3 regions of the Paeniglutamicibacter sp. NPDC012692 genome follow, and region 1 is predicted to be linked to each of the others. Evidence: riboswitches for the same ligand, from Rfam matches in the RefSeq annotation. Region 1 holds a riboswitch; each other region holds the start of a gene.

Region 1 (2,259 bases):
GGGCTGTCCGGTGGTGCCGGAGGTGTACATGATGAACAGCGGGGTTTCCGCGTCGAAGGCCTCGGGGGAGTGCTCGGTGCTCGCGGTGTCGACGACGTCGTGCCACCAGACGTCCCGGCCCTGCGTCCAGGCGATCCCGGACCCGGTGCGGCGCAGCACCAGCACGTGCTCGATGCTGTCCACCCCGGCCACCGCGGCGTCGGCGTTGCCCTTCACGGGAACCGCCGCGCCGCGCCGGAACTGCCCGTCCGTGGTGACCAGGAGCTTCGCGCCGGTGTCCTCGACCCGGAATCGCAGCGCCTCGGAAGAGAAGCCGCCGAAGACCAGGGAGTGCACCGCGCCGATGCGGGCGCACGCCAGGGTGATGACGACGGTCTCGACCAGGACCGGCAGGTAGATGACCACGCGGTCGCCCTTGCCGATGCCCAGCACGACCAGGGCGTTGGCGGCCTGCGAGACGCGGTCCTGCAGGTCCTTGTAGGTGACGGTCGTGGTGTCGCCGGGCTCGCCCTCGAAGTGCAGGGCCACCTTGTCGCCGCGCCCGGCCTCGACGTGGCGGTCCACGCAGTTGTAGGCGGCGTTGAGTTTCCCGCCGTCGAACCAGCGGAGTTTGGGGCCGCGCCGGGCCTCCCGGTTCACGCCGGTGCTGCTGTGGATGGTGTGCCATTCCTCGGCCCAATCGAGGCGCCGGGCCGCTGCGTCCCAGAAGGTCAGGCGCTCGTCTTCGGTCCACCCGTCTTCGTGGTGGAGGCCGGGGCTGAGCAGATCGGTGGTTGCGGGGGAAAGCGTTACGGTCATTTTCTTCTCCATTGATTCTGGCTGTAGCACCGGCCCCCGCAGGGGGTGGTTGCTGCGGCGTCACAGAGCCAGGTCTCTCGGCCGCTCGTAATGGGTGGGTGGTTTTTTGCGGAGGCGGGGTCGCCGCCTAGGCCGCGTGCTGGGGAGCGCGCTTGGCCGGCGGTCGCTCCGCGGCTGTGTCCGAGCCGGTGGCGTCGGATCCGGTGGTGTCCGGGGCCGTTTCGCGGGATTCGGTGCCGAAGAACACCGTCAGGGCGGAGCACAGGACGACGATGAACAGGGCCATCCCGATGAGTCCGTAGCCAGCCAGCCAGCCAGCGCTGAGCGTGAGGGCCGCAAGCGCCGCAAGTGCGCCGAGACCGAACTTGACGGCCCGGCGCAGCCGCACCGGGTCGGTGCTCATGCGCCAGCGGGAGGTAGCCAGGGTGACCAGGACCAGGGTGGTCACGTTCGCCAGCATGCCTACCCATACCGGGTGGGTGCCGAGGAAGAACGCCGTGGCGGACCAGCCTGCCAGCTGGTTCCACACAATGCCCGCGCTGAAGCCGGCGACCATCGAGGAGTACACGGCGGTGCGGGTTGCCAGCGGCCAGAAGAATACGGCCAGGACCGGAGCCAGGGTGGCGCCGTTGCGCAGCGTCCAGGCGAGGATGTTCCACCAGGCGGACTGCTCGGTGCGCAGGATGCTGAAGATGATCATCAGCGCGGTCAACGCCACCAGCGACCACTGGGTGTATCGGACCAGTTGCGCCTCGGTCGCCTTGGGGTTGATGGCGCTGCCGACATCGCGGCCCAGGGACGTGGAGCCGGAGAACTGGCACGGGCCGGCCCAGCCCATGGCGCATGCCCAGACGCCCAGGAAGAAGACGCCGACCAGCGGGGCCGGCAGGACCTGCTCGATGTAGTGCGGGATGGCGACCAGGGCCAGCTTCTGCGACGGGATGACAACCGCGGCCGAGGTGCCGATCAGGGCGCCGATGATGATGAACGGAATGCCGAAGGCAGCAGCCGTGTAGAGGCCCTTTTGCCCGTCCGCGGGGGTGCGGCAGGACATGGTCATCTGGAATGCGGCCTGTGCCAGCGGGACGTTGACGATGAAGGTGCCGAACCAGGCGACGATGAGCGAGATCCCGGCATTTCCCGGGTCGAACATCTGCGGGTTCGTTTCGGCGAAGTTCTGCAGTCCGGAGAGCCCCGGCTTGGCCAGCACCGCGTAGGCGCCCACCGCCAGCATGCCGACGAAAACGATGCAATTCATGGTCTGGTTGAAGGCAACCGATCGCATGCCGCCGCTCCAGAGGAAGACGAGCAGCAGCAACGCCGTGACGATGACAGCCAGGTGCAGGCTCAACCCGGTGAATGCGGTGAGCGCCGAGGCGAAGGCGATCGTCGTGGCCACCGACCACATCGGGAAGGTGAATGCCGTGATGACGCCGGCGATGCCCTTGGCGAGCCGCCCGA
Region 2 (2,259 bases), on a different contig from region 1:
TTGGTTTCTCACACGCAGCACTTCCCTGTATTTGTGCGGTTTTTTCCGGGGAAAATCGGGGTGGTGGACTATACAGAGCGTGACTCAAGGTTGCGAATCCGAAGGCGTGAGCCACAGATGGTCGAATGGATAACCTTGCTCTTGTTCGCCCCGAGGCACAGTGTTGCTGATGCATTGCTAGCTTCCCGGCGGTGGTCTATCTGGATCAAGACCATGCCACAGTCGTTGATCTGGGCCTGCTAGGCCCGGAAATGTCGCTCGTTGGTACCGTCTGATTGCTCCGATTCAACGAAACGACACTGACTATTATGACGGGCGTTCGTCACAAAACTGGAATCGGGCCACCCCCGGGAGGCCTTGGCGGTGGCCCTGGGTCGGAGTCCATCCGAAGCGGGTGTGATATAGGGTCGCTCGGCCGAATGCACCCGGCATCGGCCGCCCACACGCGACGAGGGGGCCACCCGCCGGATTGGCGGATGGCCCCCTCGATCGATTGCTGCAAGCGGTTAGTCGGCGGTGATCAGTTCAACCGTGACCGGCGTGGGGTTCGCGATGATGTCGAAGACAGGGCAGTGCGCGTCAACGGCAGCCTGCAGCTCCTCGTAGCGTTCTCGGGTCTCGGGACCGGACAGCTTCACCTTGAGCCGGACGCCGCCGAAGCCCGGGCGAACCGCCTCGTCGATTCCGAAGAGCCCGCGCACGTCGAGGTCGGCCTCCGCGTCGATGTCCAGCGAATCGATCTTGAGCCCCAACTGGTGCGCGTACAGGCGGTAGACGACCACCTGGCAGGAGATCAATGCTCCGAGCGCGTACTCGACGGGGCTTGCCGCGGCGTCGTCCCCGGCCAGTCCGACGGGTTCGTCGACCAGGAAGCTGTGCTTGCCGGCGGTGACTTCGGTGGCAACCGAGCCGACGGCGGTCCCGTTCGTCTTGAACGTTAGCGAGGCGTTGGCGGTGTTTGCCGCGATGCGCTCGCCCCAGGCGTTTCCGGCCGTGCTGAGCTTCTCGGCGCGCAGGATGTCGGGGGTGTTTTCGAGCAGGGTCTCAGACATGGGAGATCGATCCTTCCGTGGTGGCGCGTGCCAATCACGACGCCATACTTACGCCGATCCGGTTGGACGGCGTCGAATCTTCACCTGGAGCACCCCGCTATGACGAAGGGGGTTGCCGTCCAACCGACCAGGGTCGTGAATGGTTGGAACTCGTGATTCTGTTGACAAGTGTGCCGGGGATACTGCGAGGGTGACAAGCAAATGCTTCACGCAGCGTCATGAAGCGTGGACGATCCTGCGCCAGTCAAGAACAGCGGTTCGCCCGGGGCATGCCGGGTGAATCGCCGCTTTCGCCGAGAGGCAAGTTAGTGGCCGGTCGAGAAAAAGAACGGGCTGAGCAACAGGAAGGGGATGAGTAGCAACAGAGGAATCACTGACAGGATCCACAGGATGGTGCCGACCCAGCCCGTCACCTTGCCGACCGTCGCGTCGGTGTTCAGCTGCTCGGCCTCTTTTGCCTTGTTGATGGCAATGATGCCCAGGGCGATGCCGACAAGGGGAACGAAAAGGGAAAGGATGCCCAGGATCATGGAGGTCTGGGCTAGCTGTTGGCCTCGGTCTTGTTCCGGGTACTGCGTCATGTTTCCTCCATTGCGATTGCTCCGGTTGCCGGAAGCCATGCGGCAGAACATCCGGTTGAATCGAGACTAACGGAGTCACGCGGCAAAAGCGCACGCTGCCATGTTGAGGGCCCACAATCTCACCTCAGCTGGGCTTGAGGCTTGCCTGTGAGCCACGAGTGCGGGCCCTGGATCCTCAAAAAAGCCTTGAGGCATTCCCGAATACCGCAATCGGAATATTCCGATTCGTTGAAAACCAGATTGGTTCCACGTGGCGCATGAAGACCGGAAAGGACACAAAAATGGCGGCCCTTCAAGATTTGAAATCTTGGCGGGCCGCCATCTTCATGGTTTCGCGACGGGTCTACTGCTGGGAAGCGCCGACGAAGAGCATGACCACGAAGAACGCGGCCCAGAGGAGGCCCAGGATGCCGAAGATCGTTCCGATCCAACCGGTCACCTTGCCGACGGTTGCCGCGGTGTGGAGCTCTTCTGCCTTCTTGGCCTTGGAGATGGCGATCGGGCCAAGAATGATTCCGACGACGAAGAGGGACAGAATGCCCAGGATCATCGAGGTCTGTGCAAGCTGGGCGCCGCGCAGCTGCTCGGGGCTGTTCTGGATGTAGGTGGGTGCACCCTGGTACGGG
Region 3 (2,259 bases), on a different contig from region 1:
CGACGACTCCGCCGGTGGCAAGCAGCGCGATGCCGACCAGCACTGCGGAGAGCATGATGGCGGGGGTGCCGCTCATGCCGAAGATGAAGGGCAGGATCGGGATGACGGCGCCGGAGGCGAAGAAGCAGAAGGACGACGACGCCGCTCCGACGGCCGAACCGATCTCCTCGTGTTCGATCTCCTGTTCTTCCACCTCGCGCTCGGGCCACAGGGACAGCGTGGGGTTGCAGTCGCAGGAGTACAGGCCCATGCGTTCGGCCGCGCGGTGCGCTGCGTCCTCGTCGCTCATGCCGCGGGCCTTGTAGACCAGCACCAGCTCGTTGGCGTCGAGGTCCAGGTCCGGGGCCGCGGACAGGGTGATCTGCGTGGGCTTGGAGGCGGAGAGCAGTTCGCGCTGGGAACGCACGGAGACGAATTCGCCGGCGGCCATCGACAGCGCGCCGGCCAGCAGGCCGGCTATGCCGGAGAAGAGCACGAAGGAGCTGGCGACGCCGGTGGCGCCGATGCCCATGACCAGGGCGAGGTTCGAGACCAAGCCGTCGTTGGCCCCGAACACCGCGGCACGGAAGTTGCCCGAAAGCCGGTTGCGCCCGCGTGTTGCCAGTCCGCGCACGACCTCCTCGTGGACCAGCTCGTCGGCGGCCATCTGGCGGGTGGCGTCGGTGTCGGCGGCGTAAGGGGAGTCGCCCTCGGCTCGCTGGGCCAGTGCCAGCACGAACACGGAACCGAAGTGGCGGGCCAGGAAACGCAGCATCGTGCGGCGCAGCGAGGGGCGGGCGGCCTTAGCTGCGTGCTCGCCCAGCAGGTTGCGCCAGTGTTCCTCGTGGCGGGTTTCGGCGTCGGCCAGGCCCAGCAGGATGGCGCGTTCCTCGCCGGTGCGCTTGTTGGCCAGCTCGCGGTAGACGGCGCCCTCGGCGATTTCATCGGCCAGGTAGTGGCGCCAGCGTTTGATTTGGGCGGGAGTGGGGGTTGGCGCTTGTGGCGTCATGTCTCGTCCTCGTTTGGTGTTCATGGCGGGTGAGGCCATGCGATGGGGAGGAACAAGCAATGTTTTTGGGTGCGTTGAACCTCGGACCACCATGGTGGGCCGAAGGTCTCGTTCGCCCGGGAAATCCTGTCGTGGATTCCCGGGTGGATTGCCGGGCCGCACCTTTGCGGCCAGTATGTCGACGCACCGCCGCCACCACGAATGGTGGATTCGGAACTACTCCCCTTCAGCGAACAACTTTAGCCTTCGGCCGCGCTTCAGAGAATTCGACGAGGCTAAAAATGTGCGTCCGGCCTGCGGTGTTCCCGGTGACCGGGGTGCGGATCAGCAGGCTTGACGAAGCGGGGTCCCAACGCGGCGTCGCAACCGAGTCCGCCAGGGCGCGGGCGACGGCGGGCGCGTCGTTGACATGGAAGCTGCGCCAGGAACCGTGCAGGTTCAATTCGACGACGGCGCGGTGGAGGTCAAAGAGGGGCAAAACGGGGACGGTGTGTTCCATGGCGGCAGCGGCCGGCCTTTCACTAGCTCTTGCCGCCGCCTTGTGGCGCCGGCCGCTTCTTCATCCGAACCACCCATGAACCTGGGGTTGGTGCGCGGCCAGTCGGAGCTTGGCGCCGCATCTCGTGAAGCTGGTCACCACACTATCGCGACTCGGCCCCCAGCTGAATTTTTTGGTACAAATCGGTCCACGCCGCTGCGTCATAATCGGGCAAATTGGGGGAAATGCGACGATCCCCGGCGCTGCCGTCAATGAGTTCGCGCACGATGTCGATGTGCCCGGCATGGCGGGCGGTTTCCACGTTCATGTGGATGAGCAGCCGACCGATGGTGGTGTTCCGTTTCTCCGGCGCCCACCACGGGACCGTCGCCGGGGCATCGAGCGGCAACGCCGCGATGTTCCGGTTGGCCGAGTCGATGGCGCTGCGGTAGTAATCGAGGATGTCCGCGCTGGGGATCTCCGCCGGAACCCACATGTCGTAGTCGGGGTCGTCGCTCTCATTCAACGCGATGAATCGCGGGTGCTCGACGGTCTGCCCCAGGCATTCCACGAAATACCCGAGCTCCACGCCGGCCAGATGCTGGATGAGGCCCAGGATGTTGGTTCCGCTGGGCACCAGGGGCCGTGTCAGGTCGTAGTCGCCCAGACCCTCGGCCTTCCACAGCACCGCCTCGCGGGAAGCATTGAGGTACGTGAGCAGGTGGTTCTTCAGATCGTCCATGGGCTACAGCCTAGGAGCGGGTATGCCCCGCTGGCTAGGGTGCATGCCCAG

What was found. Region 1 has a riboswitch for S-adenosylmethionine ahead of acs (acetate--CoA ligase). Riboswitches for the same ligand answer to the same signal wherever they lie in the genome.
Region 2: it holds a riboswitch for S-adenosylmethionine, as region 1 does, so the genes downstream of both, ACFY5D_RS08740 (OsmC family protein) here and acs (acetate--CoA ligase) in region 1, are expected to answer to the same signal.
Region 3: it holds a riboswitch for S-adenosylmethionine, as region 1 does, so the genes downstream of both, ACFY5D_RS20635 (hypothetical protein) here and acs (acetate--CoA ligase) in region 1, are expected to answer to the same signal.

Annotation. Positions count from the first base shown of each region.
Region 1 covers NZ_JBIBDE010000003.1:209,724-211,982, forward strand. Annotated here, with positions in the region: gene acs (acetate--CoA ligase) at 1-798, opposite strand, end outside; SAM riboswitch class I at 804-895, opposite strand; gene ACFY5D_RS13045 (sodium:solute symporter) at 926-2,259, opposite strand, start outside.
Region 2 covers NZ_JBIBDE010000002.1:124,056-126,314, reverse strand. Annotated here, with positions in the region: gene ACFY5D_RS08740 (OsmC family protein) at 507-1,052, opposite strand; SAM riboswitch class IV at 1,092-1,210, opposite strand; gene ACFY5D_RS08735 (DUF4190 domain-containing protein) at 1,358-1,633, opposite strand; gene ACFY5D_RS08730 (hypothetical protein) at 1,977-2,259, opposite strand, start outside.
Region 3 covers NZ_JBIBDE010000008.1:120,526-122,784, forward strand. Annotated here, with positions in the region: gene ACFY5D_RS20630 (VIT1/CCC1 transporter family protein) at 1-988, opposite strand, end outside; gene ACFY5D_RS20635 (hypothetical protein) at 1,215-1,487, opposite strand; SAM riboswitch class IV at 1,508-1,617, opposite strand; gene ACFY5D_RS20640 (DinB family protein) at 1,630-2,208, opposite strand.